One region of the Kineosporia sp. NBRC 101677 genome, then DNA from elsewhere that is predicted to be linked to it. Evidence: riboswitches for the same ligand, from Rfam matches in the RefSeq annotation. Region 1 holds a riboswitch; the other holds the start of a gene.

Evidence for each region. A riboswitch is a leader RNA that binds a small molecule or an ion and turns the genes downstream of it on or off. The one in region 1 is predicted to bind thiamine pyrophosphate.
Region 2: it holds a riboswitch for thiamine pyrophosphate, as region 1 does, so the genes downstream of both, thiM (hydroxyethylthiazole kinase) here and QSK18_RS04545 (ECF transporter S component) in region 1, are expected to answer to the same signal.

Annotation. Positions count from the first base shown of each region.
Region 1 is NZ_BSTA01000001.1:992,102-999,509, reverse strand. Features, by position in the region: gene QSK18_RS04575 (uracil-xanthine permease family protein) at 1-64, opposite strand, end outside; gene QSK18_RS04570 (oxamate carbamoyltransferase subunit AllH family protein) at 383-1,261, shown strand; gene QSK18_RS04565 (IPT/TIG domain-containing protein) at 1,941-3,056, shown strand; gene mmuM (homocysteine S-methyltransferase) at 3,144-4,040, opposite strand; gene QSK18_RS04555 (DUF4235 domain-containing protein) at 4,043-4,318, opposite strand; gene QSK18_RS04550 (hypothetical protein) at 4,398-4,550, opposite strand; TPP riboswitch at 4,657-4,763, shown strand; gene QSK18_RS04545 (ECF transporter S component) at 4,814-5,584, shown strand; gene QSK18_RS04540 (ABC transporter ATP-binding protein) at 5,577-7,118, shown strand; gene QSK18_RS04535 (energy-coupling factor transporter transmembrane component T family protein) at 7,115-7,408, shown strand, end outside.
Region 2 is NZ_BSTA01000015.1:98,052-105,459, reverse strand. Features, by position in the region: gene QSK18_RS32145 (penicillin-binding protein) at 1-1,264, opposite strand, end outside; gene QSK18_RS32140 (hypothetical protein) at 1,495-1,806, opposite strand; gene thiD (bifunctional hydroxymethylpyrimidine kinase/phosphomethylpyrimidine kinase) at 1,887-3,338, opposite strand; gene thiE (thiamine phosphate synthase) at 3,335-3,988, opposite strand; gene thiM (hydroxyethylthiazole kinase) at 3,985-4,806, opposite strand; TPP riboswitch at 4,799-4,895, opposite strand; gene QSK18_RS32120 (acyltransferase family protein) at 5,285-7,393, shown strand.

The sequences.
Region 1 (7,408 bases):
GTGCGACGACTTCGCCCGGTGCCAGCGTCTTGCCGTCACCGTGCAGCTTCCAGCCGATGGCCATCCTGGTCAGGGCTCCTCTTCAGATTTGGTCTGGGGGTTGGTCTGGGGCGCAGCGTAGGAGTGCGGGGGCACACCCGTCACGCGGTGGTGAACGTCTTAACCAGAAGCTCACAGAGGGACGAGAGTGGATCTTGTTTCGTGGAGCCGTTTTGTGACTGATCGGTAGCGGCCCGTTGCCTGATCGGGCCCGATCGGAGCCCCTCCGCGCGTCCCCGGGTACGGATGCCCGATGTGTCGCCCCCGTCCGGTAGTTTCAGCAGCGTTCCTCAGACGTGCTGTTGTCCGCGGCGACATCTCGCGGACGTTCGGAGGTAAGAAAATGACGGCCGCGAGCCTGACCCTGTTCCCTCTGCTCGCCGGGCCGGCCAGACCCGCGCGGGTGAGCGCGATCGTGTCGGGGGCCGTCTACCTGGAACTCGATCCGACCACCGACGACGAGGGCAAGCACCTTCCCGGCGCCGTGGTGGCCCTGCTCGAGCCCGGTGCAGTGCAGCTGCCGATCGGTCTGACCCTTCCGCCTGGCGTCGCCGACAAGGTGCCGGTGATGGTCGACGGCGATCCGGTCTCGCCCGGCCCGATCGTCTTCGGCTACGGCGCGGTGTCGATGGCGGGCACGCGCCTGCCGGTGCTGCGCTGGTGGAACCCGAGCGTGCCCAAGCAGGTGTTGCCCCCGCCGGCTCCCGAGCTGCTGCCCACGGCCCTGCTCGACAGCCTGCTGGCCGAGGCCGCGGGCCCGCTCGACGAGGGCCTGAACCTGCTGCGCACCGGCGACACCGAGGCTGCCTTCCAGGCCCTGATCGGCGTGGGCCCCGGCCTCACCCCGGCCGGCGACGACGCCCTGGTCGGCGCCCTTGCTGCACTCGCCGCCTGGGCCCCCCGCTCCACCGCCCACCGCCTCCTGGCCGACGGTGTGGCCGGTGCCGACGGCCGCACCACCGCCATCAGCGCCGCCCTTCTGCGCTCGGCCGTCACCGGTGCCGTGGTGCCCCAGCTCATCCGCTTCGTCGGCGCCCTGAGCACCGGCGACCCGGCCGCCATCCGCCCCGCCCTCGACGAGGTGCTCCCGGTCGGCGCGAGCTCCGGCGCCGCCATGGCTGCCGGGGCGGTGGCCCAGCTCACCTGCCTCATCCAGGGGCCGCGCCGGCGTCGGGCGGCCATCGACGCCACCGGCCCGATCGGCGCCGCCTTCGTTCTGTAGGGGCCTTTGCCTGGATCCACCGGGCCGCGGGCCGTGCGTAGAGGACCTTCATTTGAGCCGGGGCAGAGTTGTCTGCCCCGGCTCATGTGATTGGTCCGCGGTGTTCTGCCCGGCCAAGGCCCTTCGCCCCAGGGATCGGATGTCAAAAGCGCGCTGGGGAAGATCGGATGCCAAAAGTGGCGAATAAGCCGCAAAATGTCATCCGATAAGGCAAGTGGGCCGGCAGTGGGGGGTGGCTGGCCGACTCTGAGCCGGAGTCGAGAAACGTGCCATAGGCGGTCCAGGGGGTGCGCGGGGTATCAACGCCGCAAAGGCACTCGATCTGATCGGACCCGGTGGCGTTCTCTGTCCAGGGTCTGCCACGAAGGTCATTTCGGCGCCGATCATCATCCATACGGCGCAGGCCTGCGTTACACATCAACCTGCCCCAGAACGGATTCTCACCCGTTCGCCCGCGAGAACTGACTGAGCGCAACATTTCTGGGCTATTGCCGGTTGCTGTCACCCGAAAGGGCCTGACTGAACGAGAAATTCAGGTGGGGAAATTGAGCAATGCGTAGCCTTACCGATGCGTAGGGGTGAGGGTACGACCTGGACGTCAATCCCATGGGGTGGGCGTCGATAGGCATCCCGGTGGGGCTTCACAGAGGAGCCCCGGAAAGTCTCGCGGAGGAATCGCATGCGCACCCCCAAACTCACGGCCAAGCGGGCTCTCGGCCTCACCGCCGCGGCGGCCCTGGCCATCGCGGGAACCGTTGCTGTTGCCGGCCCTTCGCAGGCGGCGGTCCAGAGCCTGAAGGTGAGCAAGGCCAGCATTGGCCCGGCTGCCGGTCAGGTCGTCGTATTCACCGGTAAGGACTTCCAGACCGCGGCCGGTGCGAGCAAGATCGGCCGTGCCTACTTCTCGGCCAACGCCTGCACGGCCACCACTACGCTCACGTCGCCCTTGGTCGAAATCACGGCCGCGACTCTGAACGTTATCTCGGACACTCGGGCCAGTTTCACCACGCCGAGCCTGACAAGCCTCACGCCCACCACCAAGGGCGCTGCCATCAACCTTTGTGTCCAGAATGCCTCGGGTACCGTCGAGGTGGTGGGCACAGCCAAGATGAAGCTGTTCAAGGCGCCGACGATCAACACGACTGGTGGTGGTGTCACCGCCACAACCGGCCCGGTCTTCGGTGGCTCGTCCATCTCCATCACAGGTGAGAACTTCACCAGCAAGACCACGGCAACCATCGGTGGTAAGGCGCTCACCGGGGTCAAGGTCGTTCTTGGCGCCGACGACGACGACAGCGGCAACGCCGGTGACGACGTCCTGACCGGCATGGTCCCGGCCGGAACCGGGGACGACAAGGCGATTGTGGTCAAGACCGACGGTGGTACGGCGACCTCGACGTCCAACTTCGACTACCTCGACGCAGCCAAGGTCTCTCCGGCCTTCGGTGACGGCACCGCAGGGCGTGTCATCACGGTGACCGGCGTCGACTTCGAGGCCAAGAAGTTCGCTGCCGGCGGCACTCTCGTGGCCGACAGTTCGGTGGTCAAGCTGGCCCCGGCCGGCACCAACATCTCCACGGCCACCACCCTCGCAGACGCGACCGCACTGGACAACTGCGGGACGATCCAGGTGATCAGCGACACCGAACTGACCTGCCGACTGCCTGACCTCACGGCCGCCGGCGACTCCGGCCCGTACACGGTCCACGTGCTCACTGCCGCGCCCGCCGCGACCACGGTCAGCACGTTCACTGCAGTCTCCCGCGGCGCCACCTACACGGTCGCCCCGTTCTGATCGGAGTAACTCGAAGCGCAGCAAAACCGAAGCCCGGCCCTCGAACGAGGGCCGGGCTTCGGCCTTTCCGCGTCTAGATACAGCGGCTCAGCGCAAAGCTGCTGCTACAGCCGCAATCTGCTCCGGCCCGACCCGACAACAACCACCGATGATGCGGGCTCCGGATGCGACCCAGCCGTCCACGTCCCCAATCAGCAAACCCTGTGAAGCAGCGGCCGGCGTCCAGGCGCGGGCAACCGCGTCCCAGCCCTCGCCGCTGTTCGGGTACACGACCCCGGCCTTGCCGCTGGCGTCCGTTGCTACTTTGACCGCCGCTCCGACCCCTGCAGGGTCAGTGCAGTTTGCGCCGACGGCAACCACGGCAGGCACGGATTTGGCCATGCTGAAGGCGGTTTCGGCGGGTTCGCCGCGGCGGGTGCGTACGCCGTCGGTGGTGAGGGAGAGCCAGACGGGGTGGTTCAGGCGGTCCAGTTCGGCCAGGAGGGCCTCTACCTCCAGGAGGGAGGGGACGGTCTCTACGGCCAAGACGTCTACGCCGGCTTCGGCCAGGATTTCCAGGCGTGGGCGGTGGAAGGCCCGTAGGTCGGCCAGGGTCACTGAGCCGTAGTCACCGGTGTATTCCGCGCCGTTCGCGAGCATTGCGCCGTAGGGGCCTACGGAGCCGGCGATCAGGGCGGGGCGGCCCGAGGCTTCGATGGCCTGCTGAGCCAGCTGCACCGAGAGCCGGATCAGCTCGGCTGCGGTGGCGGCGTCGAAGCCGGCGCGGGCGAAGCCCTCGGGGGAGGCCTGGTAGCTGGCGGTGGTGATGATGTCTGCGCCCGCGTCGAGGAAGGCGCGGTGGGCCTCGACCACGGCCGCGGGGGCGTCGAGCAGGAGTTGGGCGGACCAGAGGCGGCCGGTGATGTCGTGGCCGCGGCGTTCGAGTTCGGTGGACAGCCCCCCGTCCAGGACGAGGGGCTGGCCGCCGTTCAGTGCTGAGAGCAATTTCAGTCCCGGATCAGGGCCTTGGGCATGGTGCCGGTGGACTTCACGTAGTACGCCGCCGCCTTGCGGGTGGCGAACATGCGGGCCACGCCCATGATCGCGCCGGACAGCGCGGCCCAGGCGATCGCCTCTTTCCAGGTGGTCTCCGGGTCTTCGGGCACGGTCGGCGGCTGACCGCCGGTCGCGCCCTTCCAGATGATGTTGAGCGTCTGGTTGGCCGCCTGGGCCGCCGCGATGGCGGAGGCCGCCGACAGGACCTTCCACATCACCGAGTTCATCTGCCTGATCTCCTTCACCGCGCCGCTGACGTCCGGACCTTCGGGTCAATCCTCGCTCACAAGTGCGAGCCAAGCATCATCACAGCAGGTTGATCACCCAGCGCAAGACCGGGACGAGCACCGGCGCGGTGAGCCCGAGCATGCCGATGAGCAGCAGCAGGGCGAGCAGCCGGGCGAGCGGGCTGGGCCCGCTGCCGGACTGGGTGGTGCTGCGCAGCATCCTGAAGATCACCGCACCAGCGTGACAGACGTTCACCTCTGCGTCCTAGGGGTTACGCAGAGTTGATCACCGACTGCGGAACCGGGATCACGCTGACCGCTGAGTAGGTGTAACGTCACCGGTGCGACAGGGGAGCGCCAGAAGGGGCGCTGAGAGTGCGGGTGACCGCAGACCCTCGAACCTGATCCGGGTCATGCCGGCGAAGGGAGTCGAGCTGTCCTCGGCCGTCTGCCCACCCGGCGGGCGGCCCCCCTCCGATGACGGAGGAACTTCGCATGAGCACCAACGTGAGCGCTGGGCCCTGGACCGGACCTCGCCTGATCATCGCGATCGGCTCGGTGCTGGTGGGCGTGATCATCTACCTGGTCGGGCTGCCTGAGGGCACGAGCCTGTTCGGGACCCCGCTGGCCGACCTGACCTTGCCGGTCGCGTTGTTCGTGGGCATGGCCGGGGTCGCGGTGGCCGCCTCCACCGCCAGGGCCGGGCGCTGGCGGGTGGTCGACATCGTGGTGGCCAGCGTGCTCGGGGTGGCCAGCGGGCTGATCTTCGCGGCCTGGAACGTGGCCTCCACCCCGCTGCGCGACGCCCTCGTTCCGCCGGCGTCTGCCCTGGTCGTGGGCATGTGGCTGTTCCCGGCGGTGCTCGGTGCGCTGGTTGTCCGGCGTCCGGGCGCCGGGGTCTACACCGAGCTGGTGGCGGCGTCGCTGTCGGCTCTGGTCGGCAACGAGTGGGGCTTCAGCACGGTCTGGTACGGCCTGGTCGAGGGGATGGGCGCCGAGGTGGTGTTCGCGCTGCTGCTCTACCGCAGCTACGGCCTGGTCACCGCGCTGCTGGCCGGGGCCGGGGCCGGCGTTGCCGTGGGCATGCTGGACACGTTGATCTACTACCCGGAGCTGGGGGCCGGCACCAAACTGGCCTACATCGGGGTCGCCGCCGCTTCCGGCGTGGTGATCGCCGGGCTCGGGTCGTGGCTGCTCACCCAGGCCCTGGCCCGCACCGGAGCGCTGGCCCCGCTGGCTTCGGGCCGGACTGCCGAACGTGTCTGACGTGCGTCCCGCGCTGGTCGAGGCGCGGGGCTGGGGCTGGCGGCACTCCACCCGCAAGGCCTGGGCGGTGCGTGGGCTGGATCTGCGGATCGAGCCGGGGGAGCGGGTGATGCTGCTGGGGGCCAGCGGCGCGGGCAAGTCGACGCTGCTGGCCGGGCTGGCGGGTCTGCTGGATCCGGAGGAGTCGGGCGGCGACGAGGAGGGCACGCTGCTGTTCGACGGCGTTCCCACTCGGCAGGCCCGACAGGAGGCGGTGCGTGACGGTCATGCGGTGACCGGGCTGCTGCTGCAGGACCCGGAGGCTCAGACCGTGCTGGCGCGGTGCGGCGACGACGTGGCGTTCGGTCTGGAGAACCACGCGGTGCCGGAGTCCGAGATCTGGCCGAAGGTGCACAAGGCCCTCGACGGGGTCGGATTCCCTTATCCGGTGGGGCATTCGACCGGCCAGTTGTCCGGCGGTGAACGTCAGCGGCTGGCCTTGGCCGGGGTGCTGGCGCTCGGGCCGGGGTTGCTGCTGCTCGACGAGCCGACGGCGATGCTCGATCCGGAGGGCGCCGAGCAGGTCAGGCGCACCATCGCCACGGTGCTGGAGATGACCGGCGCGGGCTGCGTGCTGATCGAGCACCGGGTGCAGCCCTGGCTCTCGCTGGTCGACCGGGTGATCGTGCTGGAGCCGGGCGGCGGGGTGCGGGCCGAGGGCGAGCCCGGGCGGGTTTTCACAGAGCAAGGACGTTCGCTGGCGGCGGCCGGGGTATGGGTACCGGAGGGCTTCGGGGCCGAAAAGCCAGACAATGGACGGGTCGACGCGGCTGCCGCTGCTGTCTCGGGGAACGCTGTGGGCACGGGGGTGGCACTGCTGACGGCCCGAGGGCTGGCGGCCCGGCGGCCTGGTCAGGAGCACCCGCCGGTCCGGGACGTGGATCTGGTGGTGCAGGCCGGCCGGGCCCTGGCGATCACGGGGGCCAACGGCGCGGGCAAGTCCACCCTGGCTCTGGCCCTGGCCGGGCTCACGGCTCCGGCCGGGGGCAGCCTGGCCGCCTCGGAGGAGCTGGCCAAAGGCGCCGGGCCGCAGCCCCACACCTGGCGGGCCGGGCAGTTGGTGAGCCGGATCGGGACCGTGTTCCAGGATCCCCAGCACCAGTTCGTCGCCCCGACGGTGGCGCAGGAGCTGGCCGTGGGCCCGGAACGGGTGGCCGCCCAACACAAAAGGCGCTTCCGGAAACATCGCCCGCCACAAACGTCCTTTGGTGGTGATCTGCTCGAACGACTGCGGCTGGACCATCTTGCCCGCGCCAACCCGTACACCCTCTCCGGGGGTGAGCAGCGGCGGCTTTCGGTGGCGACGGTGCTGGCCACTGCACCGGACGTGCTGGTGCTCGACGAGCCGACTTTCGGCCAGGACGCCCGCACCTGGGCGGAACTCGCGGCTCTGCTGGTGGAGCTGCTCGGGGAGGGCCGGGCGGTGGTGGCCGCGACGCACGACGACGAGCTGGTGAAGGTGCTGGCCGGGCACGGATCGGTGGTGACGCTGTGAGTCTGCTGCTGAACGGCCTCGATCAGCGCGAGGCCTCGACCGCGCCGATCGGCCGGGCCAACCCGGCCGCGAAACTGGCCGTGGCTTCGGTGATCTCGGTGGCGCTGATTCTCACCGTCGACCCGGTCACGGCCGGGGTGGCCCTGGCGCTGGAACTGGCGGCCCTGCCGTGGTGCGGCCTCGGCCCGCGAAAGCTGTTCCGTGCCAGCTGGATCATCCTGCTCGGGGCGATCCCGGCGGGCATCCTGACCCTGTTCTTCGGGGTGGACAGTGGCAGCACCCTGCTGGGG
Region 2 (7,408 bases), on a different contig from region 1:
CCGGCTTGAACGTCGACCCGGTCTGGAAGCCCGAGGAACCGCCGTAGTTGAAGTCGGTGGAGTAGTTGATCGTGGTGTTCTGCCGGCCCTTGCCGGGGTTGTAGTACTTGTTCTGGATCATCGACAGGACCTTGCCGCTGCCCGGCTCCACGGTGACCGTGGCGGTGGCGACCCGGCTGTCGTCCTTCGGGGGGATCGCGTCGATCGACGCCTTCCACGCGGTCTTGAGGATCTTCGGGTCGAGGTGGGTCTTGATCGTGTAGCCGCCCCGCTTGATCGCCATCGCCCGCTGTTCCTCGGTCTTGCCCAGGAACGCGAAGTCGGGGCTCTTGGTGAGCAGGTTGAACACGTAGTCGCAGTAGTAGGCCCGGATCCCCGAGTTGGCGCAGCCCTGGTAGGTCGGCGTGATGTCGGCCTTGAGCTTGGTCGCCACCGCCTTCGCGTGCGTCTCGGTGTCGATCATGCCCTGCTGGTACATCTTGTCCAGCACCGTGTTGCGCCGCTCCAGAGCGTCTTTCTGGCGTTTCTTGACCGCGATGTTGAACTGCGGCGGCGACTGCACCATGCCCGCCAGGGTGGCCGCCTGCGGCAGCGTGAGCTTGGCCGCGGTGGTGTTGAAGTAGTACTTCGAGGCCGCCTGGATCCCGTTGATCTGCCCGCCGAACCAGGCGATGTTCAGGTACGCCTCGAGGATCTCCTTCTTGGTCATCTTCTTCTCGAGCGCGGAGGCCAGCCGGATCTCCCGCATCTTGCGCTGGTTGGTCTGCTCCTGCGCCGCGTCGTAGGCCTCCATGTCGCCCTTGAGGTAGGCGGCCTGCTTGAGCATGTTCTTGACCAGCTGCTGGGTCAGCGTCGAGGCGCCCTGCGAGACGCCGCCGCTGATCTCGTTCACCACCAGCGCCCGGATCAGGCCCTTGGGGTCGACCCCGCCGTGCTCGTAGAACCGCTCGTCCTCGATCGCCACGATCGCGGTCTGCATGAACGGCGAGACCTGCTTGATGCCGACCAGTTCCCGGTTCTCGTCGTAGAACGTGGCCAGCAGCGAGCCGTCGGCCGCCAGCACCCGGGTGTTGGCCGCCATCTGCGACTGCTCCAGTTCGCTGGGCAGCTCGTTGAACGCGTCGATCGCGCTGGTGGCGGCCAGGCCGGACGCGCCGATCGCGGGGACCGCCAGGCCGGCCGCGAGGACGCCGGCCACCAGGCTGGTCACCACGAAGGCGCCGAGCAGACCCAGGACGTTTCGCGGAGAGGGTGCCGGCGACATGACCCAAGGTTAAACCGGCAGGCGCCACATCACCCGATCGGCGGGCGTGGCGCGCCCGGTTCTCGAAAGTCGTTCGCACGCCGACGAGGCCGGATCCGGACCGGGGTGAGCCGGTCCGGACCGCCTCGGCGAGCGGCTTGTCAGGATCATGATCATCGCGAGGTTCGCGACGACCCGACCGTTTGCACCGCATTCGTCCGCGGGTCCCGTCCCGTCCTGGGAATTACTTCCTACAGGCGCACTTCGGCGCGCAGCTCACCGACCACGATCCGGCGCAGGAGCCGGCGAGCCTGATGGCGACTGCGCAGCCGGTCCTGGCGCCGGTAGCGGTTCCACTCCTGGCCACCCCGGTCCAGCCGGTAGGGCGCGAACTGCTCACTGAGTCGCCAGCGGCAGCCGTGGGTTGCCCTCAGGCTCTTGGCGCTCACCTCGTCGGGCAGGGTGCACGGGCCGAAGCGGTGGTCGTGGTGCGGCACGCAGGTGTGCATGGGTGAGTCGGCCAGACGCACCCACGCCGGCCTGGTCTTGTCGGTCCTGCTCATGGCGGTCACCTTCCGGTTCCGCGACGCCCCGGACGGGGCCGTCGCTAGACCGGGTGCCGATGACGCATGTCAGACCTCCGTCAAGCCGGGTTCAGGACCGGGACCAGGGGTGCGGCGAAGAAGTCCCGCTCCAGTCTGGCCGACTTCTCGAACGCCTGCCACATGCTCTCCTGCACTTGCGGTGCGGCCGCCTCGGCCACCCGCTCGGTGATCGCCCGGGCCCGCTCGGCCGACTGCACGAACAGCGGGTCGGCGTAGGTGGCGATCCACTCGTGGTACGGGTTGGTCTCCGGTGCCGGGGCCAGGCGGGCCCCCACGTCGGCATACATCCAGTAGCAGGGCAGCACCGCGGCCACGCCCTGCTCGTACCCCTGCTCGACGGCCTGGCGAAGATGCGACAGGTACTCCTGCGTGCCCGGCGCGACCTCGACCTCACCGTCGGCCGACCAGGTGCGGTGCAGCTGCGTCTCGACGGTCAGGCAGGTGCTGGCCCCGGCCGCCCAGAACGCCCGCTCGCCCGGATCGCCGGTGAGCTGGGCCAGACGGAACAGCACCGAGGCGTAGCCCTCGAGGTAGAGCGCGTCCTGGGCCAGGTAGAACGCGAACGCCTCACGCGACAGGCTGCCGTCGGCCAGCCCGGTCAGGAACGGGTCGGTGTCGGTGGCCCGGCGCAGCTCGGCGGTGCGGGCCCACCACTCGCCGGTGATGCTGGTGCTGAGGCCCCCGCGTTCCCACAGCCCGGCGAAGTGACTCACCGGCCCGTGCCCCTGCCCCACCGCCAGCGCCTCACCGTGCCGCAGGCTCTCGGTGAGCCAGCGCTTGGAACGATCGATGCTGGTGAACCAGTCTCCGGTGGCCGCCTGCCAGGTGGCCACCGCCGAGGACAGTGAGCAGCCGGTGCCGTGGGTGGCCTGCGTGCGCACCCGGGCCGCGTCCAGCCTTCGCACCGGCACGGTGGCGCCGGCGTCGACCAGGGCGTCGCTGACCACGTCGCCGTTCAGGTGCCCGCCCTTGGCCAGCACCCGCACGCCCCACCGTTCGGAGACCGCCAGCGCCTGCCGGACCACCTCGTCCCACTCCTGAGCCACCTCGGCTCCGGAGAGCACGGCCAGCTCGGGCACGTTCGGGGTGACCAGCCCGGCCAGCGGCAGCATCTCGCGCAGGGCCTGCTCGGCGCCGGCGCCGAGCAGGCGGTCGCCGCTGGTGGCCACCATCACCGGATCGAGAACCACGACCGACGGACGCACGTGGTCCAGCCACGCGGTCACCTCACCGATCACTGCCTCCTCACCGAGCATGCCGATCTTGACCGCGTCGATCTCCACGTCGTCGCTGACCGCCTCCAGCTGCTCGCGCAGGAAGCTCACCGGCGGGGTGTGCACCGATCGCACGCCCCGGGTGTTCTGCGCGACCAGCGCGGTGACCACGGCCATGCCGTAGCCGCCGTTGGCCGCGATGCTCTTCAGGTCGGCCTGGACGCCGGCCCCACCCGTGGGGTCGGTGCCGGCGATCGAGAGAACTCGGGGAATCATTTCCACACCTCCGCGTAGGCGGCAGCCGCCGCGCGGGGATCGGCGGCCGCGCAGATTCCGCTGACCACCGCCACCCCGGACAGTGCGCTGCCGGCCAGGGCTGCCGCATCCTGAACCTTGATCCCGCCGATCGCCACCGCCGGCAGGGCCGAACGGGCCGCGCGCTCGCGCATGCCTTCGATCCCCAGGGGCGCGGGCGCGTCGGGCTTGGTGTCGGTGGCGCGCAGCACCCCGATACCTACGTAGTCGACCCGCGCCGGGCTGGCTGCTGCCGCCGCCAGCTGTTCCGGGTGCGCGGCGCTGAGCCCGAGCACCGCCTGCGGGCCGATCAGCTGCCGGACCAGAACAGCGGGCAGGTCCTCCTGGCCCACGTGGACCCCGGCGACCGGCGCCCCCTGCTCCCGGGCGGCCAGGTACACGTCGACCCGGTCGTTGACCAGCAGCGTGACGCCCTCCGGGACGACTTCGCCGACCTCCATCACCGTACGCAGGAAATCGCCCGCAGGACGCTCTTTCTCGCGCACCTGCACGGTGGTCACACCGCCCGCCACGGCCGCCGCGACCAGGTCGGGCAGCGTGTGCCCGGCCCGCTCGGCCAGCCCGGAATCGGTGACCAGGTAGAGACCGAGGTGGAGACCGAGGCCGGTCACGACACCCGGGCCAGGCGCTCGAGGTCGTCACCGTCGACCGAGGCCAGGGCGTCCAGGAAGGCGACCGCGAACGACCCCGGACCGGCCGCCACCTCGGCCGCCTTCTGCGCGGCCACCGTGTACACCAGCACCGCGGCCGTGGTGGCGGCCAAGCGGTCGGTCTCGACCGCGGCGAAGGCGGCCATCACGGCGCCCAGCGCACAACCGCCGCCGGTGACCTTCGTGAGCAGTTCGTGGCCGTTGGCCAGGCGCACGGTACGAGTGCCGTCGGTGATCAGGTCGACGGCGCCCGAGACCGCCACCACTCCCCCTGTGCCGGAGGCGATCTCAGCGGCCGCGACCTCGGCCGCGTCGACCGTCGCGGTGGCGTCCACCCCTCGTCCACCCGTCCCGGTTCCCGCCAGAGCGAGAATCTCCGAGGCGTTGCCCCGCACGATCGTCGGGCGCAGCTCGCGCAACTGGTGGGCCAGCGCCGTGCGCACGGGCAGCGCGCCGATCGCCACCGGATCGAGCACCCACGCAGTTCCGGCGGTGGCGGCGGCCTGCGCCGCCACCTCCATCGCGGCCCTGCGCCCGGCGTGCGGGGTGCCGAGATTGATCAGCAGCCCTCCGGCGACCTGCGCGAAAATACCCGATTCCTCGGGGATGTCGACCATCGCCGGAGCGGCCCCGACCGCCAGGAGGACGTTCGCGGTGAAGTTGACCACGACGTCGTTGGTGATGCACTGGACCAGCGGCGAGTGCTGCCTGACCCGGGCCAGCAACTCGACGGAACTCGGCACGACAACGGTGTTCACGGGCACGGCAAAATCCGGCATCCGCAGACATCCCTTCGCTAGTACGAACTAGATCAGGTTCAACGGGTTTCATCTCAGCCACCGATTGCGGGGCACCCCGTGTCTCTTAGCAGGACATTCTCATTTCCGGCCCGATCCGCGCAACACCCGCCTTTCGGCCTCAGGCCCCGGGAGGCGTTCCGGGGCACATCGGACACTGCGAAGATCGTTGCGGCGCAGGCAAAGCCCTCGGAGCGGCGGGGGTGGACACGACGGCCGCGCGGCGGGCGACACCGGCCCGCGTCGTGCGGTAACTTGCCCGGACGGGATCACACAACGTGATCAGCAAGGCCATCCTGGTGACACGGATCGAAGGGATGCGACACGCCAGGACGGCATGACCCATCCCCGGGGGACGCACGTGGAAGCAGGCACCGGCCTCCCCCTTCGCCCGCGCACGAGAACCAGCACCACAGAATCGGTCCGGGTCACCCGAACACCCGGCACCGACGTCCTCCAGGTGTTGCGCCGCCCGTCCGGCGGCCCCCGGATACCCCGGCAGAACCGGCGCCCTCAGACGCCGCACACCAACCGGCTGCCGGTCACCACTCCGGGCGCCGGTTTCCGCACCGACGTGCAGGGCCTGCGGGCGGTCGCCGTCCTGATGGTCCTGCTGTACCACACCGGTCTCGGGCCCAGCGGCGGCTTCCTCGGCGTCGACGTCTTCTTCGTCCTGTCCGGTTTCCTGATCACCGGCCTGCTGGTGCGCGAGCACCAGAAGACCGGCCGGATCTCGCTGACCGCGTTCTGGGCCAAGCGCGCCCGCCGGCTGCTGCCCGCCAGCGTCCTGGTGCTGCTCGTCACCTGCCTGACCGCACGCTGGTGGCTGCCCGCCTCCCGCTGGGAAAGCGTCGGGCAGGACGCCATCGCCTCGGCGGCCTATGCAATCAACTGGCGCCTGGCCGCCGGATCGGTCGACTACCTCAGCGAGGGCGCCGCCCCCAGCCCGCTGCAGCACTTCTGGTCGCTGGCCATCGAGGAGCAGTTCTACCTCGCCTGGCCCCTGCTGATCAGCCTGGTGCTGCTGGCCCGCACCAAGAAGGTCGCGATCGGCGTGATCAGCGCCGTGATCGCCGGCTCCCTGCTGCTGGCCCTGCTCACCTACTCACCCCAGACCTACTTCACCACCCACACCCGGGTCTGGGAGCTCGCGGCCGGCGCCCTGTGCGCGATCACCATGCCGCGGGCCCGCCGCCGGGCCCACGCCCGCGCAGCCACCCAGGGCCAGCGCTGGAGCCGCGCCCTGCTCGGCTGGAGCGGACTGGCCCTGATTCTCGGCGCCCTTTTCGTGGTGCGGCCGGAAACCATGTGGCCGGGCCCGCTCACCGTGGTGGTGGTCGTCGGCACGATGCTGATCCTGCGCTACGGCCTGGCCGCACAGGGCGCCCACCTGCTGCTGTCCAACCCCGCGCTGACCCGGATCGGCGACATCTCCTACTCGCTCTACCTCTGGCACTGGCCCTTGGTGGTGTTCGCCCAGGTCGACGGCGACCTGACCGTGGTCGAGGGCCTGGCCGTCGTGGCCATCAGCCTGGCCCTGGCCGCCGCCACCTATGCGCTGGTCGAGAATCCCGCCCGCACCGCCCGCTTCTGGGCCCCTACCGGGCTGGGCCTGGCCGGCGGTCTGACCCTGGCCCTGGTGGCCGCCGGTTCGGGAACGCTCCTGGCTCAGGCCCGCTCGGTGCAGGAAGCGGTGCACGCCGTGGGCGCGGCGGGCACCATCGAGGTGCAGCCGGCAGCCAAGGCCCTCACCCCGCGACCGGAGGAGGCCAAGAACGACAGCGGCGAGATCTACACGCGCGGCTGCCCGTCCAACTACGCCGACGCAACCGTCCGTCCTTGCGTGTTCGACTTCCGCGCCGGGCCGGACTCCCCCACCGTCGTGGCGGTCGGCGACTCCAAGATGGGCCAGTGGATCCCCGCGCTGGAGGAGATCGCCCGGCAGGAACGCTGGCAGCTGATCTCGATGACCAAGGCCGGCTGCGCCTTCTCCGACACCCGGCGATTCGAGAGCGGGGCGCTCTACACCTCCTGCATCGACTGGAACCAGGCGGTGCGCGATCAGGTCACCGCGATGGACCCGGACCTGCTGTTCACCACCCAACTGGAGACCTACCCGGTGTTCAAGAACGGGAAGGTGGTGCGCGGCGAGGTGAAGCGCCGCGAGATGATCCGCGGTCTGCGGGTGCGGCTGGCCGAGATGAAGCGGGCGGGCATCCCGGTGGTGACCTTCGCCGAGACCCCGCGGATGGCGATGGACGTGCCCGAGTGCGTCAGCCTCAACCTGAACACGCTGGCCAACTGCGCCAAGGACCGCGAGGAGGCACTGGCCGGGGAAGGCGTGGTCCGGACCGCCGCCCAGCGGGCCGGTGACCCGGTGCTCGACCTCAACGACCGTCTGTGCACCGACGAGCAGTGCCCCTCGGTGATCGGCGACGCCCTCATCTACCGCGACGACCACCACCTCACCGGCACCTACTCACGCACCCTGGCCCCGTTCGTCCGTACCCGGCTCGCCGAGGTGCTCAAACCTCGCCTGCTGCAGCGACTTCTGCCGCCGGAGAGCTGACCGCAAGCCTTTTTT